Regions from separate parts of the Variovorax ureilyticus genome, predicted to be linked through region 2. Evidence: predicted binding sites of a transcription regulator. Region 2 holds the regulator's gene; the other holds the start of a gene.
What was found. Region 2 encodes HrcA, which represses chaperone genes, less so after heat shock. Its sites were predicted from a motif close to TTAGCACTCNNNNNNNNNGAGTGCTAA; they were not measured.
Positions count from the first base shown of each region.

Region 1: groES (co-chaperone GroES) is a predicted target of HrcA. The motif match lies at 6,243-6,269, and genes of this name have one in related genera.

Region 1 is NZ_JBBKZU010000010.1:195,068-210,704, reverse strand. It holds gene WKW77_RS22640 (lipocalin family protein) at 1-273, opposite strand, end outside; gene tal (transaldolase) at 388-1,335, shown strand; gene pgi (glucose-6-phosphate isomerase) at 1,338-2,894, shown strand; gene WKW77_RS22625 (DUF805 domain-containing protein) at 2,976-3,326, shown strand; gene msrA (peptide-methionine (S)-S-oxide reductase MsrA) at 3,330-4,061, opposite strand; gene groL (chaperonin GroEL) at 4,173-5,825, opposite strand; gene groES (co-chaperone GroES) at 5,874-6,164, opposite strand; gene WKW77_RS22605 (FHA domain-containing protein) at 6,341-6,751, opposite strand; gene WKW77_RS22600 (hypothetical protein) at 6,869-7,282, opposite strand; gene WKW77_RS22595 (hypothetical protein) at 7,279-7,443, opposite strand; gene WKW77_RS22590 (hypothetical protein) at 7,560-7,949, opposite strand; gene WKW77_RS22585 (response regulator) at 8,037-8,669, opposite strand; gene pgm (phosphoglucomutase (alpha-D-glucose-1,6-bisphosphate-dependent)) at 8,776-10,431, opposite strand; gene WKW77_RS22575 (phospholipase D-like domain-containing protein) at 10,510-12,108, opposite strand; gene WKW77_RS22570 (TonB-dependent receptor domain-containing protein) at 12,226-14,337, shown strand; gene WKW77_RS22565 (phosphoribosyltransferase) at 14,360-14,992, shown strand; gene metK (methionine adenosyltransferase) at 15,071-15,637, opposite strand, start outside.
Region 2 is NZ_JBBKZU010000017.1:95,659-111,295, reverse strand. It holds gene hemW (radical SAM family heme chaperone HemW) at 1-740, opposite strand, end outside; gene rdgB (RdgB/HAM1 family non-canonical purine NTP pyrophosphatase) at 737-1,336, opposite strand; gene rph (ribonuclease PH) at 1,360-2,088, opposite strand; gene WKW77_RS29160 (PP2C family protein-serine/threonine phosphatase) at 2,117-3,022, opposite strand; gene WKW77_RS29155 (serine/threonine protein kinase) at 3,102-4,109, opposite strand; gene WKW77_RS29150 (YicC/YloC family endoribonuclease) at 4,198-5,112, shown strand; gene gmk (guanylate kinase) at 5,124-5,744, shown strand; gene rpoZ (DNA-directed RNA polymerase subunit omega) at 5,781-5,984, shown strand; gene WKW77_RS29135 (RelA/SpoT family protein) at 6,076-8,331, shown strand; gene greB (transcription elongation factor GreB) at 8,344-8,916, opposite strand; tRNA gene WKW77_RS29125 (tRNA-Arg) at 9,613-9,689, opposite strand; tRNA gene WKW77_RS29120 (tRNA-Ile) at 9,786-9,862, opposite strand; gene hrcA (heat-inducible transcriptional repressor HrcA) at 9,902-10,906, opposite strand; gene WKW77_RS29110 (NAD kinase) at 10,935-11,831, shown strand; gene recN (DNA repair protein RecN) at 11,833-13,515, shown strand; gene rapZ (RNase adapter RapZ) at 13,512-14,387, shown strand; gene mutY (A/G-specific adenine glycosylase) at 14,415-15,488, opposite strand; gene WKW77_RS29090 (dynamin family protein) at 15,478-15,637, opposite strand, start outside.

The sequences.
Region 1 (15,637 bases), on a different contig from region 2:
GTTGGGCAGGCGCGCCTGTTCGTGCCACAGCCCGGCATAGCGCCTGAGATCGACCGGCGCGACCACCTGGAGCGGTGCACGCATCAGCGGTGCGCCATCCGCCGGACCGGCGATCGCGCCGTTGCGTGCAGCATTGCGCGCGGTCGAAAACGCCAGCAGCGTGAGCGCGCCCCCGACGCAAAAGGCGGTCGCCAGCGTCCCGATCGAGGCACTGACGGCGCGATCGTCGAATGGGGCTGCGGGCGGGGGTGCCCTGCGAGTGCGAAGACCCATGGAGTTCCTCCTGAGAGACGGTCGGTAGGGTCTCCAAGATTAGTGGCTCAGGGCGCGGCGGCGCGTCAGCCGGAGACCACACGAGCTGTAGTTTTGCGGCGGGATAATGGCCGGATGAACCAACTCGATACCCTCCGTCAATGGACCACCGTGGTAGCCGACACCGGTGATTTCCGCCAACTCGCCCAGTTCAAGCCGCGCGACGCGACGACCAACCCGTCGCTCATCCTGAAGGCGGTGCAGAAACCGGAGTACCGACCGCTGCTCGACGAAGCGGTCCGCCAGCACGACGGGAAGCCGATCGACGAGGTCATCGACCGCCTGCTGGTGCGCTTCGGCACCGAGATCCTCTCGATCATTCCCGGCCGCGTCTCCACCGAGGTGGATGCACGGCTGAGCTTCGACACCGAGGCCACCATCGCCCGTGCGGAGCGCATCGTGGCGCTGTACCGCGCCGAGGGCATCGACGTCGAGAAGCGCCTGCTGATCAAGATCGCCTCCACGTGGGAGGGCATCGAGGCGGCACGCCGGCTCGAGCAGAAGGGCATCCACTGCAACCTGACGCTGCTGTTCTCGTTCGCCCAGGCGGTGGCTTGCGGGGCGGCCGGGGTGCAGCTCATCTCGCCCTTCGTCGGCCGCATCTACGACTGGTACAAGAAGTCGGCCGGCAGCAGCTGGAACGAGGCGGAGAACGCCGGCGCCAACGACCCGGGAGTGAAGTCCGTTCGCGCGATCTTCGACTACTACAAGAAGCACGGCATCCGGACCGAGGTCATGGGCGCGAGCTTCCGCAACGTGGGGCAGATCGCGGCCCTCGCCGGCTGCGACCTGCTGACCATCAGCCCCGAACTGCTCGCGGAACTCGCCACCAGCGGATCGCCGCTCGCGCATGCCCTGGACGCGGAAGCCGCGAAGCGCCAGGACGTCCCGAAGGTCGTTCTCGACGAGCCGACATTCCGCTATGCGCTGAACGAGGACGCCATGGCCACCGAGAAGCTCGCCGAAGGCATTCGCGCCTTCGCCGCCGACGCGGTGAAGCTCGAGAAACTCATGGGAGCCTGACGATGCAACGCACCCGCGCAGACAGAACGGCCGCCTGGGCTTCGCTGCGGGCGCACTACGACGCAAGCGGCAAGGATTTCGATCTGCGCCGGGCCTTTGCGGAGGATCCGAAGCGTTTCGGCGCCCTCTGCCAGTCGGCGCCTCATGTCTTCGCGGACCTGTCGAAGAACCTGATCGATGCCCGCACCGAGGCGCTCCTCGTGGCGCTGGCGCGCGAAACGGGGCTGGAAGCGCATCGGGACGCGATGTTTGCGGGCGAGCACATCAACGCCACCGAGAACCGCGCGGTGCTTCATACGCTGCTGCGCACGCCTGCGGGTGCTGCGGTGGATGCGAGCCTGGCATCGGCATTCAACGATGTGCAGGCCACGTTGGCCGCGATGCTGGCCTTTGCCGAGGAAGTGCGCGCGGACCACACGATCACCGACGTGGTCAACATCGGCATCGGCGGATCCGATCTCGGGCCCCAGATGGCGGTGCTGGCGCTCGAGGCCGATGTCGCGCGGGGCAAGCGCTTCCACTTCGTCTCCAACGTCGACGGCCACGAGCTCGACGGCGTGCTGCGCGGCCTGGCGCCGGAGCACACGCTGTTCCTGATCGCCTCGAAGACCTTCACGACCGCCGAGACGATGGCGAACGCGCGTTCGGCCAAGCGCTGGTTCGAACAGTCGGGCAGCGTCGACATCGCGCGCCATTTCGCGGCGCTCACCACCAACGTCGAGGCTGCACGCGAGTTCGGCATCGAGACCACCTTCGGCTTCTGGGACTGGGTCGGCGGGCGCTATTCGCTCTGGTCATCCATCGGCCTGCCCATTGCGCTGGCGATCGGCGCGGAAGGGTTCAGGCGGCTGCTGGCCGGCGCCCGCGTCATGGACGAGCACTTCCTCACCGCGCCGCTCGAACAGAACCTGCCGGTGCGCCTCGGCCTGCTGGACGTCTGGTATCGCGACTTTCATCGCTTCACGAGCCGCTGCATCGCGCCGTATCACAGTTCGCTGCGGCGGCTGCCCGCCTATCTGCAGCAGCTCGAGATGGAGAGCAACGGCAAGCAGGTGGACATGGACGGCAAGCCGTTGCCGTTCGGCACGTCGCCGGTCCTGTGGGGCGAACCGGGCACCAATGGGCAGCATGCCTACTTCCAGATGCTGCACCAGGGCACGGACGTGATTCCGCTGGAGTTCATCGCGGTGCGCGATGCAGCCCATGACCTCGAAGGCCACCATCCCAAGCTGCTGGCGAATGCGCTCGCGCAGGCGCAGGCGCTGATGGTCGGGCAGGCGGATGCCGGCGGGCACAGGAACTTCCCGGGCAACCGGCCCAGCAGCTTCTTCGTGTTCGAGAAGCTGACGCCCGAATCGCTGGGCGCCTTCGTCGCGCTCTACGAGCACCGCGTGTTCACGAGCGGCTCCGTGTGGGGCATCAACAGCTTCGACCAGTGGGGCGTTGAGCTCGGCAAGGTGCTGGCCAGGGACATCGAGCCGAGGCTTGCGTCCGGCAATGCTGAGGGGCTGGACGCGTCCACTGCGGGGCTGCTCCAGAGGTTGCGACCGCGTGGTTGACGGTCGTCATCTTCGTTCGCAGCACTGCTCGATATGATGGCCGCGGGGTTGTCCCGTGGGAATCATCGAGAGGAGTTGCTCATGAACTTTCAACAGGCCGTTCAGACCTGCTTTCGCAAGTACGTCGACTTTTCCGGGCGCGCCTCGCGCCCCGAGTACTGGTGGTTCGTGCTGGCGTACGTGATCCTGTCGTTCGTCGCCCGCTTCATCAACGACTACCTCTACCTGATCGTGGTTCTCGCCTTCCTGCTGCCGCTGCTGGCGGCCGGCGCGCGGCGTCTGCACGACGTCGGCAAGACTGCGTGGCTGCTGCTGATCGGGCTGGTCCCCGTCGTCGGCGGGCTGGTGCTTCTCTATTTCACGGTGCAGCCGAGCCAGACCGAGTCCAACGCCTATGGGCCGCCGCCGCAGCCGCAACCGGCGGGCGTCTGAACATCAGGCACCGGCGCCCACCAGAACAGGCTTCACGCGATAGCGATCCGGAAACACCCGTTTCAGGTTGTCGACCTTCGGCAGGTCGTTGTACGAGATGTACGGATGGTCCGGGTTGCGGGTCATGAAGTCCTGGTGGTAGGCCTCCGCCGGGTAGAAGGTCTTGAGTGGCTCGATCGTGGTCGCGATGGGCTTTCCGAACACCCTCGCCTTGTCGAGTTGCGCGATGTAAGCCTTGGCGATGCGTGCCTGCTCGGGGTTCGACGCGAAGATCGTCGAGCGGTATTGCGTGCCGACGTCGGGCCCTTGCCGGTTGAGTTCGGTCGGGTTGTGCGCGACCGAGAAATAAATCTGCAGGATTCGCCCGTAGCTGATCTGCTTCGGATCGAAGACGATCCGGACCGACTCCGCATGGCCGGTGTTGCCGATGCTGACGGCGTCGTAGGTGGCCGATCCCTTTTCTCCGCCGGCGTAACCCGAGACGGCGCTCGCCACGCCATTCACATGCTGGAACACGCCCTGCACGCCCCAGAAGCAGCCTCCTGCCAGGACGGCCGTCTCCGATGCGTTGGCCGAGGCCGGGTCGTCCACGGGCGGGGGGATCACGACCGCCTTTTCGGCCGCCAGCGCGACGCCTGAAGGCCAAGCCGCGAGCGAGGCGACAAGCGCCAGCGCGAGGATCGCGGGGCGGCGCGAGATCGCGGCCGCGGCGTGGGATCGAATGCATGTGTTCATCGCGTGTCTCCTGAAAGTCCAGTGTGAGCGCTTTTCGCAAACCGTGCGGGCGAAAAAAAACCTCGCGGCTTTCGCTGCGAGGTTTTTCGTTGGCTGGAAGCCGGGCGTGAATTACATGCCCATGCCGCCCATGCCACCCATGCCGCCCATGTCGGGCATGCCGCCGCCGGCAGCGGATTCTTCCTTCGGTGCTTCGGCGACCATGGCTTCGGTCGTCAGCAGGAGGGAAGCGACCGAGGCTGCGTTCTGCAGCGCGGTGCGGGTGACCTTCGTCGGGTCCAGGATGCCCAGCTCGAGCATGTCGCCGTAGCTGTCGTTGGCGGCGTTGAAGCCGTAGTTGCCCTTGCCGGCCAACACCGCGTTCACGACCACCGAGGCTTCGCCGCCGGCGTTGTTCACGATTTCGCGCAGGGGCGCTTCGATGGCCTTCAGGACCAGCTTGATGCCGGCGTCCTGGTCGACGTTGTCGCCCTTGATCTTGTCGCCCACGGCTTGCTTGGCACGCAGCAGAGCCACGCCACCGCCAGCCACGACGCCTTCTTCCACTGCAGCGCGGGTGGCGTGCAGGGCGTCTTCGACGCGAGCCTTCTTTTCCTTCATTTCGACTTCGGTGGCAGCGCCGACCTTGATCACGGCAACGCCGCCAGCCAGCTTGGCCACGCGCTCTTGCAGCTTCTCGCGGTCGTAGTCGCTGGTGGCTTCTTCGATCTGCACGCGGATCTGCTTCACGCGGGCTTCGATGTCGCCGTTGGCGCCAGCGCCGTCGATGATGATGGTGTTTTCCTTGCCCACTTCGATGCGCTTGGCTTGGCCGAGGTCAGCCAGCGTCACCTTCTCGAGGGTCAGGCCCACTTCTTCGGCGATGACCTTGCCGCCCGTCAGGATGGCGATGTCTTCGAGCATGGCCTTGCGGCGGTCGCCGAAACCAGGCGCCTTGACGGCCACGACCTTCAGGATGCCGCGGATCGTGTTGACCACCAGCGTCGCGAGGGCTTCACCTTCGACTTCTTCAGCGATGATCAGCAGCGGACGGCCAGCCTTGGCGACCTGTTCCAGCGTCGGCAGCAGGTCGCGGATGTTGCTGATCTTCTTGTCGAACAGCAGCACGAACGGGTTCTCGAGGATCGCGCTTTGCTTTTCGGGGTTGTTGATGAAGTAGGGCGACAGGTAGCCGCGGTCGAACTGCATGCCTTCGACGACGTCGAGTTCGCTGTCGAGCGACTTGCCGTCTTCGACGGTGATGACGCCTTCCTTGCCGACCTTGTCCATCGCGTCAGCGATGATCTTGCCGATGGTTTCGTCGCTGTTGGCCGAGATCGAGCCAACTTGCGCGATTTCCTTCGACGTCGTGGTGGCCTTCGAAGCCTTCTTCAGCTCTTCGACCAGGGCCGCGACGGCGCGGTCGATACCGCGCTTCAGGTCCATCGGGTTGATGCCGGCGGCCACGTACTTGAAGCCTTCGCGAACGATGGCCTGGGCCAGCACGGTCGCGGTGGTGGTGCCGTCACCGGCGTTGTCCGAGGTCTTCGAGGCCACTTCCTTCACGAGCTGGGCGCCCATGTTCTGGAACTTGTCCTTGAGTTCGATTTCCTTGGCGACCGACACGCCGTCCTTCGTCACCGTGGGGGCGCCGAAGGAGCGCTCGAGCACCACGTTGCGGCCCTTGGGACCGAGGGTGACCTTGACGGCGTTGGCGAGGATGTTCACGCCTTCGACCATGCGCGCGCGGGCTTCGCCGCCGAAGACTACGTCTTTTGCTGCCATGTGATTTCTCCGAGATTCAGTTGATGTGGGGGATGAAGGAGGAAGGAATTACTTCTCGACGACCGCGAAGAGGTCGTCTTCCTTCATGACCAGGAGTTCGTCGCCGTCGACCTTGACGGTCTGGCCGCTGTACTTGCCGAAGAGGACGCGGTCGCCGACCTTGACGCTCATCGCGCTCAGTTCGCCCTTGTCGTTCTTCTTGCCCGGGCCGACGGCCAGGACTTCGCCTTGATCCGGCTTTTCGGCCGCGTTGTCGGGGATCACGATGCCCGAGGCGGTCTTGGTTTCGCTTTCAATGCGCTTGACGATCACGCGATCGGCCAAAGGACGAAGTTTCATTGCATCTCCTGATAAGAAACGGGGGTTGGGTTCGGCGCGAGCACCGGGCCTGCGCCGCATCGTGGAGGGGGGCTGTTGTTAGCACTCAACTCCAACGAGTGCTAATCATAAGGGCGTTTTGTGTCGTTTCAAGGCCGGCGCGGCCGACTTGCCCGGTGAGGGCGACGATTTCTGAATCAGGGTTTGCCCGGAGTGGTGATCGGCGGTTCGGGTGCGGTCGGGGCGTCTTCCGGGTCGGGATTCAGCAGCAGTCGCGGCTCGGTGGACACCCGCTCGGCTTCGACGTGGCTGAATTCCTGGTCGCCCGAGACGAAGCGCATTTCGTAGCTGCCGAGCCTGATCGTGTCGTCGTGGACGAGCAGCTGGCTTTCGACGCGGTAGTCGTTGACGAAGGTCCCGTTACGGCTGCCCAGGTCCCGGATGGTGACGAACGCCGGCTCGACCGTGATCACTGCGTGGACGCGGCTCGCCTGCGGGGAATCGATGACGATGTCGTTCCTGGGACCGCGGCCGAGCGTGTTCTCGTTGGGGCTGAGCGTGATCTGAGTGGTTTCGCCGGACAGCGTCGTCAGCATCAATTGCGGCATGTCGGGGGTTCTGGATGGGGGTGCAACTAGTTCTTTTTTCTTCTGCCGATGATTTCACAGCCGGCCGGCCGATGCACGTGGTCGGATATGTCGGTCCGGAAATGCGGCCGGGGCGCGTCAGCCCGGCGTCCGGTGCCGAGGCCGCTTGAGGTAGGCGTCGCGCACGACCAGCGCCATGGTCTCGACCGGCGTGAAGACCAGCGAGGCGCCCGCGAACACGGCAAAGCAGAAGTCGCCGAACATGAAGATCGGCTGCGGGTCCGGCTGGGTCAGAAACGGGCTGAGCACGATCGCGTGGATCACGAAGAGCAGCAGGTTGGTCGCGACGGCCGCCATCAGCAGCCGGCTGCGGAACATCGCGGAACAGATCAGCGCCTGCACGGTGGCGGCGGCCAGGAGCGCCAGTCCCATCGGATATCCCGACGCATAGCCTTGCAGCCCCAGGCCTGCAATGAGGAGCGACGCGGCGGCGAGCAATGCCGACTTGCGCCGCACCGAGGCCATGGCGGCCACCGGCCGCGGGGATCTCATCGGCGATGCGGCGCGCCGCGGATGGCGTCGGTGGACCGGACCAGCTGGAGCCGCAGGGCCTGCCCAAGATCCGAACTGCTCCAGGCATTGGCATGGTTCACCAGCCAGCCGCACATCAGCACCATCCCGAGCACGCCCAGCGTGTAGAGGTCAGTTTCCATGGTCCGCATCCCTCACGAGTCCGATGGCGGCAGTCTGCTTCGCGCCGGCGGGATTGGAAATCGGCCAATCGACCGGTGTTGTGACCCGAAGGCCTACAGCTTTCGTCATCGCCAGCTCATGTCTTTGCCGTGCCGCCTTTGTGAAGCGACCTGGCACGCTCCTTCTGGATCGCCTTCAGATGCTCGATCTGGGCCGGGCAGTCCGACTGTGCGCCGATGAGCACCACCGGGTTGCGTCGCAGCGCGGTCACGGTCTTCTCGACCTGCGCGGGGTCGCGATGCCGGGTGACGAGGCCGGCGGCGACTGCGGCTTTCGATTGCTTGTAGAAGGACTTCTCGAAAGCAGGGGTTCCGCAACGGGCTGCGATCACGCGGTAGTCGGCTTCGAGCTGCTCGCTGGACTCTGCCGAGATGCCCGCCGCGCTCGTCGTCTGGGCGAGGACGAGCCGAGGCCCGGCGGCAGCTGCGATCGAAAGGCAAATGACGAACAGAAAGCGCACGGTCATGAGAAACCCCGCATTCGCTGAAAAGCGCCTGCGGGGTGAGAGTGGGTTTGGGCCACGGGAGTTGCAGTGCCAGTCCGATCGACGGCTTCAGCTGATCAGCTGGTTCTTGAGCGCGTAGTAGGTCAGGTCGCTGTTGGAGGTGAGGTTCATCTTCTCCATCAGCCGGCTGCGATAGGTGCTCACCGTCTTCACCGACAGCGAAAGCGCCTCCGCGATGCTGCCGGCGGTCTCGCCGGTCGCCAGCTTGAGGAAGACCTGGAACTCTCGCTCCGACAACTGTTCGTGCGGTGCCGCGTCGCTGTTGCGGTCCAGCTGACGCGCGAGCAATTCGGCCACGGCCGGCGTGATGTAGCGGCGGCCCAGGGAAATGGTCCGGATGGCCTCCACGATCTCCATCGGATCGCACTCCTTGTTGAGGTAGCCGCTCGCGCCTTGCCGGATGAGGTTCATCGCGTAGTGCTCTTCCGGATAGCCGCTCAGGATCAGGATGCCGGTGTCGGGCGCCTTGGCGCGGATCATCGCGATGGCGTCGATCCCGCTCTGGCCCGGCATGGACAAATCCATGACGAGCACGTCGATCTCGTTGGATCGCACGAGATCGATCGCTTCGCGCCCCGTCGCGGCTTCCCCCACGACGCGGAGATCGACGTGCTGCGAGAAGAAGTCGCGCAGGCCCGTCCGCACGATGGCATGGTCATCCACGATACCGATCTTGATCATTGCTTTCCTCCAGTAGTGGCGCAGTGAGGATGCACCTGATCAGTGGCCCGCATGCGTCTGCCGCAGCCCCGAACGCACGTAGGAAAGTAACGACTCGTTCCGCAGGTCAGGAGGCGGGCGCGATCGCCGCGTCGACGATGGCCTGCGCTTCGCCGAGGATGCGTTGCAGGTGTTCGGCGCTGCGGAAGCTCTCGCCGTAGACCTTGTAGATGTTCTCGGTTCCGGAAGGCCGCGCGGCGAACCAGCCGCCTTCGGAGACCACCTTGATCCCGCCGATCGCGCCGCCGTTGCCGGGCGCCTGGCTCAGCACGCCGGTGATCCTGTCGCCGGCGAGTTCGGTGGCCTGCAGGCGCTCGGGGGTGAGCGCGGCCAGCTGCTTCTTCTGCGCGATGGTGGCTGGTGCGTCGATCCGGTCGGAATAGGGGCGGCCGAATTCGGCGGCGAGGTCGGCGTAGTGGGCGCCCGGGTCGCGGCCCGTTCGCGCGGTGATCTCGGCCGCGAGCAGCGCGGCCGTGATGCCGTCCTTGTCGGTGGTCCAGACCGAGCCGTCGCGGCGCAGGAAGGTGGCGCCCGCGCTTTCCTCGCCGACGAAGCCCAGCGAGGCGTCGAGCAGGCCATCGACGAACCACTTGAAGCCCACCGGAACTTCATACAGCCGGCGGCCGAGGCGCGCCGCCACGCGGTCGATCAGCGCGGTCGAAACGGCGGTCTTTCCGACCGCAGCCTTCGCCGGCCACTGCGGACGGTGCTGAAAGAGATAGTCGATGGCCACCGACAGGTAGTGATTCGGCTGCATCAAGCCGGCGCTGCGGGTGACGATGCCGTGGCGGTCGTGGTCCGTGTCGCAGCCGAAGCCGACATCGAAGCGGTCCTTGATGTCGAGCAGGCGCTGCATCGCGTACGTGGAAGACGGGTCCATGCGGATCTGGCCGTCCCAGTCGAGCGTCATGAAGCCGAAGCGCGGGTCCACGGTCTCGTTGACCACCGTGAGGTCGATGCCGTAGCGCTCGGCGATGGCGCTCCAGTAATGCACGCCGGCGCCGCCCATCGGATCGACGCCCATGCGGACCCCCGCGTCGCGGATTGCCGCCAGGTCGATCACGTGTTCGAGATCGCCGACGTAGCCGTCGAGGTAGCTGTGCCGATGCGTCGTCGGTGCGCGCAAGGCGTCCGCATGCGGCATGCGCTTGACGCCGCCCAGCCGCTGTTCGAGATAACGGTTGGCGGCGGATTCCACCCAGCTGGTGATGTCCTGCGCAGCAGGTCCGCCGTTCGGCGGGTTGTACTTGAAGCCGCCGTCGCGCGGCGGATTGTGCGAAGGCGTGACGACGATGCCGTCCGCGAGGCCCGACTGCCGGCCCCGGTTGTACGTGAGGATCGCGTGCGAGAGAGCGGGAGTCGGCGTGAACTCGTCGTTCGCGGCCAGCATGACGTCGACACCGTTCGCCGCCAGCACTTCGAGTGCGCTCTCGCCCGCGGGCCCGGAGAGCGCATGCGTGTCGATGCCCAGGAACAGCGGCCCAGAGGTCGCATGCGCCTTGCGCCAGTCGCAGATCGCCTGCGTCATGGCGAGGACATGCCATGCGTTGAACGACTGCTCGAAGGAGGTGCCGCGATGGCCCGAGGTGCCGAACGCCACGCGCTGCGCCGGCAGAGCCGGGTCCGGAACCCCGTCGTGATAGGCCGCGATCAGGCGGTCGACGTCGGTGAGGGTCTCGGGGGGGGCCGGCTTGCCGGCGAGGGGACTGATTCGCGAGGCCATGCTGTGCGCCCTGTGTCAAAGGTCCAAGTGGAAGCGATCATCGACCCGACCAGGCGAAAAGTCGAGCGCAGCTCCACGCTAGAGCAGATCGGTCGGCACGAACCACGAGAACAGCAGCAGCTTGAGCTGAACCAGCGCATTGGCGTCCGGCTCCTGGTCCAGCACGATGTTCTCGCCATCGGTCGTGACCCACTGGATCGAATCGGTGCCCGGCCGCAGCCGGACTTCGTAGACGCTCTCGACGTTGTCGATCTGGAAGGCCTCGAGCAGGCGATGCGCGACGTCGTAGCTGTCCAGGCGCACGCCGAGTTCGGTGTTGAGGTAGGCCGAGCGCGGATCGAAGTTCAGCGAACCGACGAGCGCCCATTCGCGATCGACCAGCGCGAGCTTGGCATGGAGTGCGCCGCGCGACTCCCGGAAGACCTTGCGCAGGTTCAGGCTGCGCTTCATCTGCTCCGAGCTCACCTCGTAGAGCGACACGCCCAGCTTGAGCATCTCGACGCGGAAGCGGTTGTAGTTGATGTTGACCAGCGGCTCGTCGGTGTCGGCCAGCGAGTTCGTCGCCACCGTGATGCGGATGCCCCGTGCGCGCAGCCGTGCGATGCGTTCCATGCCCGCTTCGCCCGGGATGAAGTAGGGCGAGATGATGTTGATCTCGGAGCGGGCCTCCTCGAACATCGCGCGCATGCGCTCGGCCACGGTCGGCGGGCGGTGCTGGCGGGGGTCGTCGCCGTCGGTTGCGACCAGCGCCTTGTTGGGCGAATCCGCGATCGCTGTTGCCAGCGTCGGACTCAATTCCAGCTTGCCTTGGGCGATGGCGAGGCTCACGGGCGGGTCGCCGAACATGTCGGCCTCGGGCGTGGCGGGCGGAAGCGGCGCCTCTGCGGCGGAGGTGATCGTGTCGAACCTTGCACGCAGCGCCGCGGGCGGCTTGGCGCCCTGCACGATGTCGTGCAGGGGATAGACGACCTCGCTGTTCCAGTAGTTGTCGAAGATCGTCTGCAGCTCGGCGACGACCGGGCCGGCCAGCATCACGTCGAGGTCGATGAAATTGGCGCCGCTCGCGCGCAGGAAGTACTCGTCCGCGAGGTTCCTGCCACCCACGACCGCCAGCGCGCCGTCGGCGATGAACAACTTGTTGTGCATCCGGTGGTTGAGCCGGCGAAAGTCGGCCGCGAAGTTCATCCAGCGTGTCGCGGTGTGCTCCCTTCCGGTCACGAAGGGGTTGAACAGGCGGATCTCGACGTTCGGATGAGCCGCCAGGCCCAGCAGCATCGGGTCGAGATGGGCGGTGTAGAAGTCGTCGAGCAGCAGCCGCACCCGCACGCCGCGCGTCGCGGCATCGCGGAGTTCGCGCGAGATCAGCTTGCCGGTCTTGTCATTGCCGAGCAGGTAGTACTGCAGATCCAGCGACGACCGGGCATGGTGGATCAGCGCAAGCCGTGCATCGAGCGCAAACGCGGCCTGCGGCAGCACCCGGGCGCCGGACATGCCATCGGGGTCGGTCCGGAACCCTGCGGTGAGCCGGCCCAGCTCGGTCGCCGGCGACGGCGGAAGGCCCGGCGCATACGCCGTGACCGTGCGCGGCGGGACGCTCGCGCATGCGGTGAGCAGGCACGCGAGAGCGAACGCAAAGCAGCGAAGAATCGGAACTGACGCTGAAAGGAATCGGGGCATGGCTTGCCGGAAGCTTGGCGCGGGATCGTAGCCGGCCGGGAGCGGCTCCGCTGGCCGGCGCGTCCCTAGGGTCAGTCCTCCCATCGCGACGCGGCGCGTCACCGCAGAATCGCGGCGATGAAAAGAACCCTCGCCGCGTCGGCCTGTCTTCTGTTTGCAGCACCGCCGGCGGTCTGGGCTCAGGTCGAGGCGCCGACGCTGAGCGAAGTCATCGTCACCACCCCGCGCGGTCCGGCGCCGGCTTTCGACGTGGCCGGATCGGTCGACCGGGTGGAGGGCGAGGACATCCGCGAGAGCCGCCTCGGCGTGAACCTCTCGGAAGGCCTCGGGCCGGTGCCGGGACTGCAGATCCAGAACCGGCAGAACTATGCGCAGGACCTCCAGCTGTCGATCCGCGGCTTCGGCGCGCGCTCGACCTTCGGCGTGCGCGGCGTGCGGCTCTACGTCGACGGCATTCCCGCGACCATGCCGGACGGCCAGGGGCAGACCTCCAACATCGACATCGGCTCGCTCGATCGCGTCGAGGTGATGCGCGGGCCTTTCTCCGCGCTCTACGGCAACTCGTCAGGAGGCGTGGTGCAGACGTTCACCGAGACGGGCGAGGGGCCGCCGCGGCTCGGCTTCTCGATGGCCGGCGGCAGCTTCGGCACCAGCCGCATCAGCTCGCAAGTGAGCGGCTCGTCCGGCGCGGTGGACTACCTGCTGAGCGGCAGCCATTTCTCCACCGACGGCTGGCGCGACCACAGCGAGGCGCAGCGCAACATCGTCAACGGCAAGATGGGCTTCACGCTCGACGACGGCAGCCGGCTCACGCTGATCGCCAACAGCGTGAACATCAATGCGCAGGACCCGCTGGGGCTCACGGCCGACCAGTACGCGCTCAATCCGCGCAGCGCCGCGGTCGCGACGCAGTTCAACACCCGCAAGACGGTGGACCAGACCCAGGGCGGCCTGCTGTACGAGCGCCGGATCGACTCGGCGAACGCGCTGCGGCTGATGCTCTACACCGGCGAGCGCAAGACCACGCAGTTCCAGGCCATCCCGCCCTCGGCGCAGCTGAGCCCGACGAGCGCCGGCGGCGTGATCGGACTCGATCGCGACTATGGCGGTGCCGACCTGCGATGGACCTCGCAGATGACGCTGGCCGGTCGGCCATTCGAACTGGTCGCCGGCCTCGGCTACGACGACCTGCGCGAACACCGCACCGGCTACGAGAACTACATCGGCAGCGTCGCGAACCCGATCCTCGGTGTGCAGGGCCGCCTTCGCCGCAACGAGATCAACAAGGTCCACGACGTCGACCCATACGCGCAGGCCAACTGGAAGTTCGCCGACCAGTGGACGCTCGAGATGGGCGTGCGCCGCAGCAAGGTCGATTTCGATTCGCAGGATCACTACATCGTCGGTGCGAACCGGAACGACAGCGGCAGTGCCGGCTACGAAAAGACACTGCCGGTGGCCTCGCTGCGCTACGAAGCCTCGCGCGATCTGGCGTTCTACACCTCCGTGGGCCGGGGCTTCGAGACGCCGACGCTCAACGAACTCTCCTATCGGCCCGATGGCCAGAGCGGCCTGAACTTCGCGCTGCAACCCGCGACCAACGACAGCGTCGAGGTGGGCGCCAAGGCGCGGCTCGCGGGTGGCCTGCTGACCGCCGCGGTGTTCGAAACCCGCACCGACGACGAGATCGTGACCGCCACCAACGTCGGCGGCCGCGCGACCTTCCAGAATGCGGGCCGGACCAAGCGCGAAGGCTTCGAGCTGGCCTGGCAGCACCAAACCGAGAACCACTGGCGCACGCAGGTCGCCTACACCTGGCTCGACGCGCGCTACAGCGACCCGTTTTGCGGAACTGTGCCTTGCACCGCCAGCAGCTTCGTGCCCGCCGGCAACCGCATCCCCGGCATCGCGTCGCAGATGCTGTTCGCCTCCTACGGCTGGGTGCCGCCGGAGGGCTGGCGCGCCGGCACGGAGCTGCGCGCAGCCTCCAGTATCGAAGCCAATGATCGCAACACGGTCAGCGCGCCGGGCTATGGTGTGGTTGCGCTTTTCGCCGGCTACCTGAAGCGCTGGGATCGCTGGGAGTTCAATGCCTTTGCGCGCATCGACAACCTGTTCGACAAGCGCTATATCGGCTCGGTGATCGTTAACGAAGGGAATGCCCGCTACTTCGAGCCGGCGCCGGGGCGCAACTGGACGGTCGGGATGAGCGGGGCCTATCGCTTCTGAATTCCGGCCGCGAGGAGCTCGGATGCAATACAAGGATCGGCGTGATGCCGGCCGCCGGCTCGCCGGGGCACTCGATGCCTGGCGCGGGCGGTCCGATGTACTGGTGCTGGCCCTGCCGCGCGGTGGCGTGCCGGTCGCCTGGGAAGTCGCGCACGCGCTCGGCGCGCCGCTCGACGTGCTCGTGGTGCGCAAGCTGGGCTTTCCGGGCCAGGAAGAGTTCGCGATGGGCGCCATCGCGTCGGGCGGCATTCGCGTGATGAGCGAGACGGAGGGCGCCTGGCCGGTGTCCGAGCGGCAGCTCGAAGCCATCGTGGCGCGCGAACAGGCCGAGTTGGAGCGGCGCGAACGGCGCTATCGCGCCGGACGTCCGCCCCTCGAGATGGCGGGGCGCGTTCTGATCCTCGTCGACGACGGCCTGGCGACCGGCGCGACGATGAGCGCTGCGGTCAAGGCGGCACGAACGGCCAACCCGGCCCGGATCGTGGTCGCTGTGCCGGTGGCCTCGGTCGAGGCCGTCCAGAGCGTGGGCGCGCTGGCCGACGAGGTGGTCTGCCCCTTCACGCCCGAGCACTTTCGCGCGGTGGGCCTCTGGTACGCGGACTTTGCGCAGACCAGCGACGAAGAGGTGGACCGGCTGCTGTCCGGCAGTGCCTGAGCTTCAAAGAAAAAAGCCTGCAGATGCCGCAGCATCCACAGGCTTTTCAGGGTTCGACGAGGCCGAACGCGGATGGCGTCAGAGACCGGCGGCGGCGCGCAGGAGGGCAGCCTTGTCGGTGCGCTCCCAGGTGAACTCGGGCTCTTCGCGGCCGAAGTGGCCGTAGGCTGCAGTCTTGCTGTAGATCGGGCGCAGCAGGTCGAGCATCTGGATGATGCCCTTCGGACGCAGGTCGAAGTGCTCCTGCACCAGCTCGGCGATCTTTTCGTCGGAAATGACGCCCGTGCCTTCGGTGTAGACGGTCACGTTCATCGGGCGGGCCACGCCGATCGCGTACGCGACCTGGATCTGGCACTGGCGCGCGAGGCCCGCGGCGACGATGTTCTTGGCGACGTAGCGCGCGGCGTAAGCGGCCGAGCGGTCGACCTTGCTCGGGTCCTTGCCCGAGAACGCGCCGCCGCCGTGCGGGCAGGCACCGCCGTAGGTGTCGACGATGATCTTGCGGCCCGTGAGACCGCAATCGCCCTGCGGACCGCCGATGACGAAGCGGCCGGTCGGGTTGATCAGGTACTTGGTTTCCTTCAGCCACTCCTTGGGGAGCACCGGCTTGATGATTTCCTCGACGACCGCTTCGACGAACGAGGA
Region 2 (15,637 bases):
ACTTTGGGCGGGTACTTGGCAAAGTAGGTGTTCGGCTCGATCGTCAGGTGGTAGACCGACAGGTGCGGCGGCGCCAGCGCAAGCGCCTGAGAAAGGTCGGCGTCGAGTTGCTCCAGCGTCTGGCCCGGCAACGCGTACATCAGGTCGAGGTTGAAGGTGTCGAATGTGGCCGCGGCCTCTTCCACTGCCGCGATGGCCTGGGCGCGATCGTGAACGCGCCCGAGCGCCTTCAGATGGTCATCGTTGAAGGACTGCACCCCCACCGACAGCCGGGTCACGCCCGCCGCACGGTAGGCGCGGAAACGGTCGCGCTCGAAGGTGCCCGGATTGGCCTCGAGCGTGATCTCGCAATCGGGCGCGAGCTTGAGCCGCGCGCGCAGATCGCCGATCAGCCGGTCGATGGCGGCGGGCGAGAACAGGCTCGGCGTGCCACCGCCGATGAAAATGGTGTGGACCGTTCGGCCCCAGACCAGCGGCAGCGCCGCATCCAGGTCGGCCACCAGCGCATCCAGGTAGCGCTGCTCGGGCAGCTCGCCCGCATCGTTTCGCCACTCGTGGGAATTGAAGTCGCAGTAGGGGCACTTGCGAAGGCACCACGGAAGATGGACGTACAGCGACAGCGGCGGCAGCGCCGACAGCTGGAGCGGGCCCGGTCGCATCTGGTGCAGCGCATCGTTCGCGCCGGCAGCGCCGTCGGGCGCGCTGTCGCGGTTGGCAACGATCGGGATGATCTCGCTCACGACCAGCGCTCGCGCATCAGCGCCAGCATCGCACGCGCCGCCTGTCCGCGATGGCTGTTCGCGTTCTTCACGTCGGCGGAGAGCTGGGCGAAGGTCTTGCCGAACTGCGGCAGGAACATCACCGGATCGAAGCCGAAGCCGTTGTCGCCCACCGGCTCCTTCGCAATCAGGCCTGCCACCCGTCCGACGGCGATCAGCGGCTCGGGGTCGTCCGCGCCGCGCAGCGCGACCAGCGTGCTGACCAGCGCAGCGCGGCGGTCGGACTGGCCAGCCAGTTGTTCAAGCAACGCGCGCACGTTGTTCGCGTCGCCCTTCTCGTAGCCGAACTTCGTCGCATAGAACGCGGTGTCCACGCCCGGCAGGCCGCCGAAGGCTTCCACGCAAAGGCCGGCATCGTCCGCGATGGCGGGCAGGCCGGTGTGCGCGGACGCATGGCGCGCCTTGGCCAGCGCGTTCTCGACGAAGGTGCGGAAGGGCTCCTCGGCCTCGCCGACACCGAGCTCCGACTGGCGAACCAGAGTCACGTCGAGCGGCGCGAACAAGGCCTGCAATTCAGCGAGCTTGCCGGCGTTGTTGGATGCGAGGACCAGTTTCATCACGGCTTCCGTGTCGGGGGCCTTCAGCCTGCGAGCGCCTGGGTCTGCAGGCCGATCAGCTCGGTGATGCCCTTCTCGGCCAGCGCGAGCAGCTGGTTCATCTCCTCTCGGGAGAAGGCGGCGCCCTCGGCGGTGCCCTGTACTTCCACGAAGTGGCCGGCGCCGGTCATCACCACGTTCATGTCGGTGTCGCAGGCCGAATCCTCGGTGTATTCGAGGTCGAGCAGCGGCGTGCCCTGCACGATGCCGACCGAAATGGCCGCCACATGGCCGCGGATCGGCGAGGCGGCGATCCGGCCTTCGTCGAGCAGCTTGTTGACCGCGTCCTGCGCCGCCACGAAGGCCCCGGTGATCGCCGCGGTGCGGGTGCCGCCATCGGCCTGGAGCACGTCGCAGTCGAGGTGGATGGTGCGCTCGCCGAGCGCGGCCAGGTCGAAGACCGCGCGCATCGAGCGGCCGATGAGACGCTGGATCTCCTGCGTCCGGCCGCTCTGCTTGCCGCGTGCGGCTTCGCGGTCGCTGCGGGTGTGCGTGGCGCGCGGGAGCATGCCGTACTCGGCCGTGACCCAGCCCTCACCGCTGCCGCGCTTGTGCGGCGGCACCTTCTCTTCGACCGAGGCGGTGCAGAGCACGCGCGTCTGGCCGAACTCGATCAGCACCGAACCTTCGGCATGGATGGTGAAGCCACGGGTGATGCGAACCGGGCGCAGCTGGTCTGCGGCACGGGCGCCGCTTCGTACGAAATCAGTCATGGTGATGAACGGAAAAGAAAAGAAAGGCCTAGCCCTTGCGCGCGGCGGATCGCTTGATCGCTTCGTTGATCTCGGCGATCGACCGCTCGATGGCGTCCTCGTCGAGATCGTCGAGCTCGCTGTCCGAAGGCATGCCGGCCTGGATGGTGGACGCGAACACGCCATCGCTGATGCTGTCGGTGGAAACGCCGCGCTTCTGCCCCGGGGCGTCGGGCGTTTCCCATTCGAGCGCGATCAGGGTCACGTTGTCGCTGTGGGTGCCGCCGTTGCGCAGCGCCATTTCGGCCAGGTCGGGCGCGGCATCCGACACCGGCTTGCCGGACGAGAGCACATGGATGATCACGCTGTCGTCGAGGACGCCCCAGACGCCGTCGGAGCACAGCATGATGCGGTCGCCGCGCTGCAGCTGCAGCGGCGCCGAGACGTCGAAGAGCGGCGGCGTCGGCGAACCCAGGCAGGTGAGCAGCAGGTTGCGGTTGACCGGCTCCGGCCCGCCACCGACGCGCGGCCGCTCGGCATGCGAATGGTCGCGGGTGCGCATCAGCAAGGCGCCGTCGCGAACCACGTAGAGCCGGGAATCGCCGCAATGAATCCAGGTCGCCGTGTTGTCTTGAATGACTGCCGAGACCACCGTGGTGCGCGGCGTGTCGAGCATGCCCTTGTTGCCGGCATATCGCATGATCTGCTGATGCGCGGCCATCACGGAAGCCGTGAGGAACGCCTTCACGTCCTTGACGACCGGCCTCGCCTCGCGCTGGTAGAGCGCCGCGATGGTCTGCAGCGCGAGTTGGGCCGCGACTTCGCCCTCGGGGTGCCCGCCCATGCCATCGGCCAGCACGAACAGGCCCGATTCGCGCGTGTAGCAATAGCCCATGCGGTCTTCGTTCTTGAGACGACCGCCCTTGCGACTGACCTGGAAGACGGAGAACTTCACAGTGCCTGCCCGGCCGCCCGAAGGGCACTGAGCCCCCCCCGGGGGGGCAGCGAATACACGAAGTGATGAGCTTGGGGGGTCATGCGGGACGTGTGGTGGGAGCCGCCGCCTTCGGCAGCCCTTTCTTTTCAGGGGAACGCATGTTGTCGATGGACAGGCGGACCTTCTCGCCCACCGTGAGCTTGGTGTAGCGGCGCTCGCCTTCGCGGCTCAGTTCCTTTTGCAGCGCAAACACCGACTGCGGGCGCGAAAGCGGATCGAGCGACATGCACCATTCGACAACCTCGATCAGATTGTCCGAATAGATGCCGCGCAGCCGGGAGAGCGAAAGCCCGAGGCGGTCCTTCTCGATACGCTGCGGCGCGTCGTTGGGGGGATAACCCTGCATGCAGGCGTAGATGCAGGCGCCGATGGCGTAGATGTCGGTCCACGGTCCCATCGAGGAATCGCGACGGTACATCTCGGGCGCCGCGAAGCCGGGGGTGTACATCGGCCGGATGAAGTTGCCTTCCTTCGACAGCACCTCGCGCGCGGCGCCGAAATCGATCATCACCGCCCTGTCGTCGTCGGTGACGAAGATGTTGGCCGGCTTGATGTCCAGGTGCAGCATCTTGTGCTGGTGGACGATGCGCAGGCCCCGAAGAATCTCGTCGAAGAGCGATCGAATCGTCGATTCGCGGAATACCTTCTGCTTCTTCAGGTCGCGCGCGGTGACGACGAAGTCCTGCAGGGTCGCGCCCTCCAAGTAGTTCATGACCATGTAGACGGTTTCGTTCTCGCGGAAGAAATTGAGCACGCTCACCACCGAGGCGTGCGAAATCTGTGCGAGCGACCGGCCTTCCTCGAAAAAACTCTTCAGCCCGAGCCGATAGAGCGACAGCTTCTCGGGCGGAACCTGCGGCGCCAATTCCCCCGTTCCCCGCGTTGCCAGGGACGAAGGCAGATATTCCTTGATGGCGACCTGCTGCCCGCTTTGGTCGACGGCCAGATAGACGACCCCGAAGCCGCCGGCGGAAAGCCGGCGCACGATTCGGTAGCCACCGATCACCGTGTCGGGCAGCAGAGGCGAAGGTTTGACCTTTGACATAATCCGGGAGTTTCGCCCGAAGGCGAAGGTGCGGCAAGCGAACGCTGTGCCGACGCCACGGTGCAACAACAGATCACAGCGAGGCGCGATGCCAGTTTACAGCATGACCGGCTACGCCAGCGGGCAGAACAGCCCCGCCGGCAGCCACCCTGAAGCCGAACCACGGGCTCATGCCACCCCTCGGCTCGGTGTCGAAATACGCTCGGTCAACAGCCGATTTCTCGACCTGACCTTCAAGCTGCCCGAAGAGCTGCGGCAGCACGAACCCGCCTTGCGCGAAATGCTCACGGCGAAGCTGAAACGGGGCAAGGTCGAGCTGCGCGCCGCGATCGACAGCGGGGCAGCGTCCGGTATCGGCGATCCGTCCACGAAGCTGCTTCAGCGCCTCAATGCCGTCCAGGACCACATCAAGGCCTGGCTGCCGGATGCGCGCGACCTCAGCGTGGCCGACGTGCTGCGGCTCGCGGCCGGCGACAGCGTCGCCAAGGGCGACTGGGCTGCGGACCTGACCGACGTCACCGAAAAGGCCCTCAAGGACCTGCTCTCTGCACGCGAACGCGAAGGGGGACGCCTTGCCCGCATGCTGCAGGACCATCTCGCGCAACTTCGTGCGCTTGCCACCCAGGCCTTGCCGCTGGTCCCGCAACTGGTGGAGCAGCAGCGCACACGATTTCTCGAACGCTGGCAGGAAGCGATGGGCCTGAGCGGCGGCACGCCGCCCGAAGCCGCCCAGGACCGCGCCCTGACCGAAGCCACCGCGTTCGCGATCCGGATCGATGTCGCGGAGGAACTGACCCGACTGAACTCCCACCTCGACGAGATCGAACGGCTCGTGAAGAAAGGCGGCGAGATCGGCAAGCGACTCGACTTCCTGATCCAGGAACTTCACCGCGAGGCCAACACCCTCGGCTCGAAATCCGCCACGCTCGAGCTGACCCGCATCGGCGTGGACATGAAGGTCCTCATCGAGCAGATGCGCGAGCAGGTCCAGAACATCGAATAGAAACGGAATCCATGGATTACCCCGGCAACATCTTCGTGGTCGCAGCGCCCAGCGGCGCGGGCAAATCGAGCCTGGTCAAGGCGCTGATGGAACTCGACTCCGCCGTCCAGCCTTCGGTCTCGCATACCACCCGGGCGCCGCGTGGCCAGGAAAAGCATGGGCGCGAGTATTTCTTCGTATCCGAGCCCGAATTCGACGTCATGGTGGCGGCCGACGGATTCGTGGAGTGGGCGCACGTCCACGGCCGGCGCTACGGCACATCGAAGAAGGCGATCGAAGAGCGTATTGCGCAAGGAGCGGACGTCGTTCTCGAAATCGACTTCCAGGGCGCACTGCAGATCCGCAAGGCGTTTGCCAACGCAGTGATGATCTTCATCCTGCCCCCCAGTTGGGAAGAACTGCGTTCCCGGCTCGAGCGCCGCGGAGAAGACAGCCCGGAGGTCATCGAACTTCGCCTGCGGAACGCCGCAGAAGAGATGGCGCAGGCGTCGGCGTTCGATTTCGTTATAATCAACGAGGTATTTGAGCGCGCACTTTTCGACCTGAAGGCGATCGTCCACGCTCAGCGGCTTCGCTACTCAGCACAGCGCCGCGCACGTGCTGGCACCTTTGCCGCACTGAACATCCCCTGATCCGCCCAACGTCCCGCACACTGCCGAAAGATCATCATGGCCCGCATCACCGTCGAAGATTGCCTGCAACAAATCCCGAACCGCTTCCAGCTCGTACTCGCCGCCACCTATCGCGCGCGCATGCTGAGCCAAGGTCATGCCCCCAAGATCGAGAGCAAGAACAAACCCGGCGTTACTGCACTTCGCGAAATTGCAGAGGGCAAGATCGGTCTCGAAATGCTCAAGAAGGTTCCCGGCTAATTGACGTAGCCGTGCAACAAGGAAGCACCGCACGCGGTGCTTTTTTTATGCCTGAATGCGTCTTAGGCGCAGCCACGCTAAAGTGGTGCTCATGAGCGCGGTTGTCAAGCCTCAGTCAGAAGCACGCAGAAGTCCGCAGCCCAGCCCTGCGGCATTGAACGCGGCCGCCGCCAGTTTCGCCGCATTGACCGATCGCCTCGACTATCTGGGCACCGAAGATGTCGACTTGGTCCGGCGCGCCTATCGTTTCGCGGATGAGGCCCACCTGGGTCAATTGCGCAACAGCGGCGAGCCGTACATCACGCATCCGATCGCAGTGGCCGCTCAGTGCGCGGAATGGAAGCTCGACGCACAGGCCTTGATGGCTGCCTTGCTGCACGATGCGATCGAAGACTGCGGTGTCACGAAGTCCGAACTGATCGAGCGTTTCGGCGCTCCGGTGGCTGAACTGGTCGATGGCCTCACCAAGCTCGACAAGCTCCGCTTCAACACCCGCGAGGAGAATCAGGCGGAGTCGTTTCGCAAGATGCTTCTGGCGATGGCGCGCGACGTGCGCGTGATCCTCGTCAAGCTCGCCGACCGGACGCACAACATGCGCACGCTCGACGACGCGCCGCGCGAAAAATGGGCACGCATCTCGCGCGAGACCCTCGAAATCTATGCCCCGATCGCGCACCGACTGGGCCTGAACCAGACTTACCGTGAACTGCAGGATCTTTCCTTTCGGCATCTTCGGCCCTGGCGCTACGCAGTGCTCGCCAAGGCCGTGGCCAAGGCGCGCGGACGGCGACGCGACCTGATTCAGAAGGTCCAGCAGGAAGTCGAGAACGCATTCGCCGCCTCGGACATGAGCGTGCGCATCGCGGGCCGGGAAAAGACGCTCTACTCCATCTACCGCAAGATGGTCGAGAAGCATCTGAGCTTTGCGCAGGTCACCGACATCTACGGCTTCCGTCTGATCGTGCCGACGGTGATCTCGTGCTACACGGGGCTCGGCATCCTGCACCAGATGTACAAGCCGCTGCCCGGCAAGTTCAAGGACCACATCGCGATTGCCAAGCTCAACGGCTACCAGTCGCTGCACACGACGCTCGTCGGCCCGGCGGGCGTCAACATCGAATTCCAGCTTCGCACCGAAGCCATGCACGTGGTGGCCGAATCCGGCGTGGCTGCGCACTGGCTGTACAAGGCGGCCGATCCGGCGACGGTGGCGACCAGCGACCGGCTAGGCGCGAAATGGCTCCAGTCGCTGCTCGATATCCAGGATGAGACGCGCGACGCGGCGGAGTTCTGGGATCACGTCAAGGTCGACCTCTTTCCCGATGCCGTCTACGTCTTCACTCCGAAGAGCCAGATCATGGCGCTTCCTCGCGGTGCAACCGTGGTCGACTTCGCGTATGCCATCCACAGCAACATCGGCGATCACACATCTGCTGCGCGCATCAACGGCGACCAGGTGCCTCTGCGGACCGAACTCAAGAATGGCGACGTGGTCGAGATCATCACTGCCCCTGTTTCCACGCCGAACCCTGCATGGCTCGGTTTCGTTCGCACAGGGCGCGCGCGGTCGAAGATTCGCCACTACCTGAAGACGCTTGCCCACGCGGAATCCGAAGGTCTCGGCGAAAAGCTCCTCGCGCAGGCTCTGCGCGCCGAAGGATTGGGCAAGCTGCCCGAAGACGACGCCGAGCACCAGCAGACCTGGGAAAAGCTGCTGCGCTTCACCGGCAACCGCACGCGATCCGAACTGCTCACCGACATCGGCCTGGGCAAACGCATCGCCAGCATCGTGGCGAAGCGGCTCATGGCGCTGCTCGCCGAACGGGGCGCGAAACCCGACGCGCTCATGTTGAGCCGCGAGCGGTTCGCGGCCAGCGATGGGGTGTCGCAAGGGGCGGTGACGCTGGACGGCAGCGAGAATTCATCCGTGCGGTTCGCGCTCTGCTGCCGACCGATCCCCGGTGATCCCATCGTCGGCTATCTGGGCCACGGCGAAGGGCTCGTGGTTCACACAGAGGAATGCGGCGTCGGACAGCGGCTTCGCTACAAGGACAGCGAGCGGTTCTTTGCGGTCGAATGGGCCGACGATCCGGTTCGCACGTTTGAGGCCGGAGTCGTGATCACCGTGCGAAACGACAAGGGCGTGCTCGCACGTGTCGCGGCCGCGCTCGCCGATGCCGAAGCTGACATCACGCACGTCGAAATGGCCGACGAAACGCCGCAGGATTCGACGGACCTTCGCTTCGTGATCGCGGTGCGCGATCGCACGCATCTCGAAGCCGTGCTGCGGGCCGTGCGCCGCACCTCGTCCGTGCTCGCCGCCGCACGGATGATTCCCGTCCCCTGAAAGTCCTGCCCGTCAGTTGAGTTCGGACGAAGGCACTGGATAGCTGACCGCCAGAATTTCGATGTCATGCACGCCGCCCGGCGTGGCGAGCTTGACGACGTCGCCCTCCCGCGCCTTGAGCAGCGCCCGCGCGATCGGGGAGATCCAGCTCACCTGCGCGTGCGCGCTGTTCGCTTCATCGATCCCGAGAATCGTGACCTCGCGCTCGTCGCCGTTCTCGTCGGCGTAGCGGACCGTCGAGCCAAAAAATATCTGATCGCTGCCGTGATGCACCGACGGATCGGTGACCTCGGCGATTTCGAGGCGCTTGGTGAGGAAGCGGATCCGCCGATCGATTTCGCGCAGCCGCTTCTTGCCGTAGAGGTAGTCGCCATTCTCGGAGCGATCTCCGTTCTTGGCGGCCCAGTGCACCGCCTCGACGACCTTGGGGCGCTCGACGTCCATCAGACCAAGCAATTCCGACCGCAGCCGCGCATACCCCGTGGGCGTGATGTAGTTCTTGCCGCCGACGGGCAGGGGCGGCAATCCGCCGCCGTCGCCATCATCATCGTCGGCCTCGTTTTCCTTCGTGAAAGCCTTGCTCATTTCTACAACTGCCGACCCGCAAGGTCGGGCGGTGGTTGTATCACACGGCGAAGAAGTGACCGAGGATGCGGCCTTCGGTCCGGGCCGATCTCGGCTGTCCGGTTCAACCCGATTGCTGGTCAGGCGCAGTCAAATCCGGATCGGGTAACGACTGCTGACTTTGCGGAACTCCGGCTGCGAGGACCGCGCGCCGCCCCGGCTCACCTCGTGCGATCCCTTTGACGAGATGACGCGGCAGGTGGTGACTGCGCTGGAGCTTGGCCAACGCCTCGCTGCGCGCCGGCTCTGAGGCGGGCAAGAACATCTGCAATGAATTCATCTCGGTCGTCCCCATGCATGAGCGCCAGAAGATGGATGCGTCCGGCCCAGGCCGGGTGGTCGGAAGCGGGAGCGTTCCGCACGGCACTGGCTTGCCGCTGCCTTCATTATTGCTTGGGAGGAGGCGGAACCGCATCCACAGCCCTGAAAGCGATAGTGTCAAACGCCGCGCGATGTTGCAGCATGTGACGTAGTTCCTTTCATCGTGCCGAGAAGTGGTTCACAATGAAGGCTCTCCTCTGGACTCCAAGGTCCTTAGCCCGCTCCGGCGGGCTTTTTCGTTTTCGGGCCTGCCGCGCGCGAGTCCTGCATGAGGCTCGATCCGTGAACGCGCCAAAGAAAAAGGGTTGGTCCGCGATGGACCAACCCTTTGTGAAGTGGTGCGGCTGGCAGGATTCGAACCCACGACCCCTTGGTTCGTAGCCAAGTACTCTATCCAACTGAGCTACAGCCGCACAGCTTGCAAGTATAGCATCCAAAATGGAGCCATTCGCCGAAGCTTTGAACTTTGTTGAACCTCTCTTGCAAGCAAGCCTGCATTCCGGATTCGGTGGTAGGCCGTGCTGGGCTTGAACCAGCGACCAACGGATTATGAGTCCGCTGCTCTAACCAACTGAGCTAACGGCCCACGCGCTCCGGATTTTAGTGGCCCAAGTCCGTGCACAAGTCACTTGCGATGACTCAGCGCGTTGGTGACGAGCTTCGAGGTGATGTCCACGATCTGGATCATGCGGTCGTACGGCATGCGCGTCGGCCCGATGACGCCGAGCGTTCCAACCACCTGGCCGTCGACTTCGTAGTTCGCGCTCACGATGGAGAGATCGTCGAACGGAACGATCTGGCTTTCGCCGCCAATGAAGATGCGCACCCCATCGGCTTGGCTGGAGACATCGAGCAGACGCATCAGCTGCGCCTTCTGTTCGAAGAGATCGAAAGCTCTGCGCAGATGACCCATGTCGCTGGAGAAGTCGCTCACCGACAGGAGATTGCGCTCGCCCGCGATCACCACTTCTTCCTGCGCTTCGGTAAGCACTTCGGAGCTCACCTTCACGGCGGCCTGCATCAGTGCCGCGATCTCGCCGCGCAGTTGCTCCATTTCCGACTGAAGCCGATCGCGCACCTGCTCGATGGAGAGGCCCGCATAGTTCGCGTTGATGTAGTTGGACGCCTCGACCAGTTGCGACTGCGAGTAGTCGGACTCCGGGAAGATCACCCTGTTCTGAACATCCCCGTCAGGCGACACGATGATGACCAGCAAGCGGCGATCCGACAGGCGAAGGAACTCGATCTGCCGGAAGACCGAAGCACGACGGGGTGCCATGACCACGCCCACGAACTGCGACAGGTTGGACAGCAGATTCGCCGCATTGGCGATGACTTTCTGCGGTTGATCGGGCGCAAGACTGGGTGCGGCAAATTGCTCCCGCTGCGCAGTCAACATGGTGTCAACGAAGAGGCGATAGCCTCGGGCGGTGGGAACGCGCCCTGCTGAGGTATGCGGACTCGCGATCAGACCCAGGCCTTCCAGGTCGGACATCACGTTCCGGATGGTCGCGGGCGAAAGATCCAGCCCGGAAGCGCGGGACAGCGTGCGCGATCCGACGGGCTGGCCTTCGGCGATATAGCGCTCGACGAGTGTCTTTAACAGCAACTTGGCGCGGTCGTCCAGCATCGGGCAATTTTAATGTTGTAATTTGTTTATGAGCTCTCGCTTTCGTCACGTCGCACTCATTGGGAAATACCAGGCTTCGGGTGGGCGGGCACAGAGCGGCGCGCTCGATGTCGTCATGGAAGACATCGCCGCCTTTCTCGAAGCGCAGGGCTGCACCGTGTTCGTCGAGGAATCTCAGGCCGACGGCGTCCCGGTCGGGCGATACAAGGCGCTCACGGTCGAAGAGATCGGCGAGGAATGCGATCTGGGCCTCGTCGTCGGCGGCGACGGCACCATGCTCGGCATCGGGCGGCAACTGGCGCCCTACGGCGTTCCGCTGATCGGCATCAACCGCGGGCGGCTCGGCTTCATCACGGACATCGCGCTCGACGACTACCAGGCGACGCTGGTCCCGATGCTGGCAGGCGAATACGAGGAAGACCACCGCAATCTCATGCACGCGCAGGTGATGCGCAATGGCGTCTCCGTCTTCGACGCGCTGGCCATGAATGACGTGGTGGTCAATCGCGGCGGCACCTCGGGCATGGTGGAACTGCGCGTGACGGTGGGCCGCCATTTCGTGGCCAACCAGCGTGCCGACGGGATGATCATCGCTTCGTCAACGGGCTCCACGGCCTACTCGCTCTCTGCAGGCGGACCGCTGCTGCATCCCGCGCTTCCAGGATGGGTGCTGGTGCCGATCGCGCCGCATACGCTCTCCAACCGCCCGATCGTGTTGCCAGACGCCGAAGAAGTCTCGATCGAACTCGTCGGCGGGCGCGACGCCAGCGCCAATTTCGACATGCAATCCCTCGCCTCGCTGGCCATCGGCGACCGCGTGGTGGTGCGCCGATCGGACTACCGCGTCCGCTTCCTCCATCCGCGCGGCTGGAGCTATTTCGACACCCTGCGCAAGAAACTGCATTGGAACGAAGGAGGTTCCTGAGATGGCATTGCGCCGCATCGCCATGCGCGACTTCGTGATCGTGCGCACATTGGAACTCGACCTGTCCACCGGCTTTACCGTCCTGACCGGCGAGACCGGCGCCGGCAAATCCATCCTCATCGATGCGCTGCAACTGGCGCTCGGCAACCGAGCCGATGCCGGCTCCATCCGCGAGGGCGCCGAACGGCTCGACGTGAGCGCCGAATTCGACGGCGATCCGGCGCTGACCGGCTGGCTCGACGAAGGCGGCTTCGAGGCGGCCGATGGTCTGCTCTTGCGGCGGACCGTCGATCTCCAGGGCCGCAGCCGTGGCTGGATCAACGGTAGCCCGGCCACCGCCGCGCAGTTGCGCGAACTCGGCGATCGCCTCCTGGACATCCACGGCCAGCATGCATGGCAAAGTCTCACGAGGCCGGACGCCGTGCGCGGTCTGCTCGATGCCTATGCCGGCGCCAGCACCGACGTGCTCGGCGGGGCCTGGCAGGAGTGGCGTCGCGCCATCTCGGCACTCGAAGGCGCACGCTCCGCGCAAGACACGCTGCAGCGCGAGCGCGAGCGGCTCCAGTGGCAAGTCGCCGAAGTCATGAAACTCGCGCCGGGCGCCGACGAGTGGGAAGAGCTTTCGGCCGCCCACTCGAGAATCTCCAACGCCCAGGCCCTGATCGACGCGGCGGAAGGCGCCTCCAGCGCGCTCGAGGACGATGACAACGGCGCGCTCGCGGCGCTGAGTCGTGCGGTCGCTCTGCTGCAGAACTGTGAGCACATCGAACCCGAATTCAAGGCGCTCGGCGAGGTCCTCGCGTCGAGCGTGGCACAGGCGGCCGATGCTGCTCATTCGCTGCACGGCTACCTGAGGCAGGCCGACACCGATCCTGAAAAGCTCGCCGAACTCGACGAACGGATGGGCTTGTGGATGTCGCTCGCCCGGCGCTATCGGCGCCAACCCGCCGAACTGCCCGCCCTGCTCGCCGGCTGGCAAGCAGAGTTGCAGGCACTGGACGCCCAGAGCGACCTCCAGGCACTGGAGCGTGCGGAGCAGGCCGCACAACAGGCCTACATGAAGGAAGCCAAGGCGCTCGGAAAGGCTCGCAAGCAGGCCGCGCCCAAGCTGGCACAGGCCGTGACGCAAGCCATGCAGGAACTCGGCATGAAGGGCGGACGCTTCGAAGTCGCGCTTCAGCCGCTCGCGCAGCCCGCCCGCTCCGGCCTCGAGGACATCTCGTTCCTCGTCAGCGGACATGCCGGGAGCACGCCGCGATCGATCGGCAAGGTGGCCTCCGGTGGCGAGCTGTCGCGGATCGCGCTTGCGATTGCAGTGACGACCAGCGAACTCGGCGCGGCGCAGACGCTCATCTTCGACGAGGTCGATGCCGGCGTCGGCGGCGCGGTGGCCGAAACCGTGGGCCGGCTCATGAAGCAGCTCGGCCGCGACCGGCAGGTGCTCGCGGTCACGCACCTGCCCCAGGTGGCTGCGTGCGCGGATCACCATCTCGTGGTGGCCAAGCGGCTGACGAGTGCCAAGGGCCAGGAAGGAACGCGCACCGAAAGCAGCGTGTCGGCATTGGACGCCGAAGGCCGCACGCGGGAGATCGCTCGCATGCTCGGCGGCGAGCGCGTCTCGCAGACCTCGCTCGCGCATGCGCGCGAGATGCTGGGCACGAAGACGGCGGAGGCATCTTCGTGAGCCTCGACCTCGTCCTGATCACCGGGATGTCCGGTTCCGGCAAGTCCGTCGCGCTTCACGCACTCGAAGACGCGGGCTACTACTGCGTCGACAACCTTCCGCCCGAGCTGCTCACGCCCTTCGTTGCGTTGCAGCGGCAACAGCAGACCGCACGGGTGGCCATTGCCATGGACGTGCGAAGCGGCGTGTCGCTGCCGCTCGTCCCCCAGCAGCTGGACGGTCTGCGCCGCGAAGGGGTCTCGCTGCGCTCGCTGTTCCTCGACTCGACCACCGACGCGCTGCTGCGCCGGTTCTCCGAGACCCGGCGGCGACATCCGCTGTCGCGCCAGGAAGGCCGTACCGACGTGCCGGATCAGCAGCGCGTGCTGACACAGGCCATCGAACTCGAACGCGAACTGCTCGCGGACCTGCGCGATGGCGCCGACGTGATCGACACCAGCATCATCCGGCCCGCCCAGTTGCAGAGCTACATCAAGACGCTGGTCTCCGCGCCGGAGAGCACGCTCACGCTGGTGTTCGAATCCTTTGCCTTCAAGCGCGGGGTGCCGCTGGATGCGGACTTCGTGTTCGACGTGCGCATGCTGCCGAATCCGCACTACGTCTCTACGCTTCGGCCATTGACCGGTCGCGACGAGCCGGTGATCGACTGGCTCCGCGAACATGACAACGTCGCGCGCATGTATGCCGACATCGAGCAGTTCCTCGAGCGCTGGCTGGACGCGCTCGCCAGGGATCACCGAAGCTATGTCACCGTCGCGATCGGCTGCACCGGCGGCCAGCATCGCTCGGTCTTCCTCGTGGAGCAGTTGGCTCGCGCTTTCGGCGTGAAGTGGGGCGCCCTCAAGCGGCACCGCGAGCTCGACGGAGGCTGAGCCTGAGCCGTCGCGCAGGGAGCGCGCTCAACCGCCGCTGGTCAATAGCTTGCGCACAGGGGCCGGCATACCGAGAGCCGCCCATTCGCGGTCGTCGAACCAGCCGCCTTCCGAGGTGTCGGCACGCGACTCGCGGCACAGGACCGAGATCGGGTGCAGGTGAAGGTCCTTGTGCGTCAGCACATGCACGAACCCCGCTTCGTCGCGCGCGGTCCGGCGATCCGCGGGTGCCAGTTCGTCGAGCAATGCAGACCGGCTTTCAAAGACGGGAAGGCAATACAGCCCAGCCCAGATGCCGCGCGCCGGGCGCTTTTCGAGCCATACGCGCCCTTGGGGATCCCGGGCGTTCAACATCCAGAGCGACTGCGCGGTCCGGCGCAGCTTGCGGGTCTTGACGGGGTACTTCTCGGGCGTCCCCTCTTCCCGGGCGACGCACATCTCGGCGACCGGACAGATGATGCAGCTCGGCTTGCGCGGCAAACAGACCGTGGCGCCCAGGTCCATCAAGCCCTGGGTGTAGCGGCCGATCGCCCGAGGTGCGGAGGCCGGAGGCAGGAGTTCGGTCGCCTCGTTCCAGAGGGCACGCTCCTGCGCCGCGGATGCGAGATCGCCGCCGAAGCCGAGAACGCGCGAGAGCAGCCGCTTCACATTGCCGTCGAGAATCGCTACGCGCTCGCCGAAGCAGAAGGCGGCGACCGCCGCTGCCGTCGAACGACCGATGCCGGGCAGCGTCTGCAGCTCCGCCGCTGTCCGCGGGAATTCACCGCCGAAGCGCGACACCACCTCTTGCGCGCATCGATGCATGTTGCGGGCGCGGCTGTAGTAGCCGAGCCCGCTCCAAAGCCCGAACACCTCGTCTTCCGTCCCCGCGGCGAGCGACTGCACCGTCGGAAAGCGATCGAGGAATCGCGCGAAGTACCCCAGCACCGTCGATACCTGGGTCTGCTGAAGCATCACCTCGGACAGCCAGACGCGATAAGGGTCCTGCGTGTTCTGCCACGGCAACTCGCTGCGCCCATGGCTCTGCTGCCATGCGACGACATTGTCGGCAAAGGTCGGCGCGATGCGTTGCGCGCCGGACCGCAGGTCTTCAGGCGGCACTGAGTTCGCTGCGGTAGGAAGAGGAGTTCGGCGCCTCGTGGTTCAGGAGCACTGCGGTGAGTTCGTCCAGCCGATGGTGCAGGTCGGAAAGATCGCGCTCCTGCGCGGCGAGCTCGGCCAATCGCTCGTCGAGATTGCCCGCCGCGCCC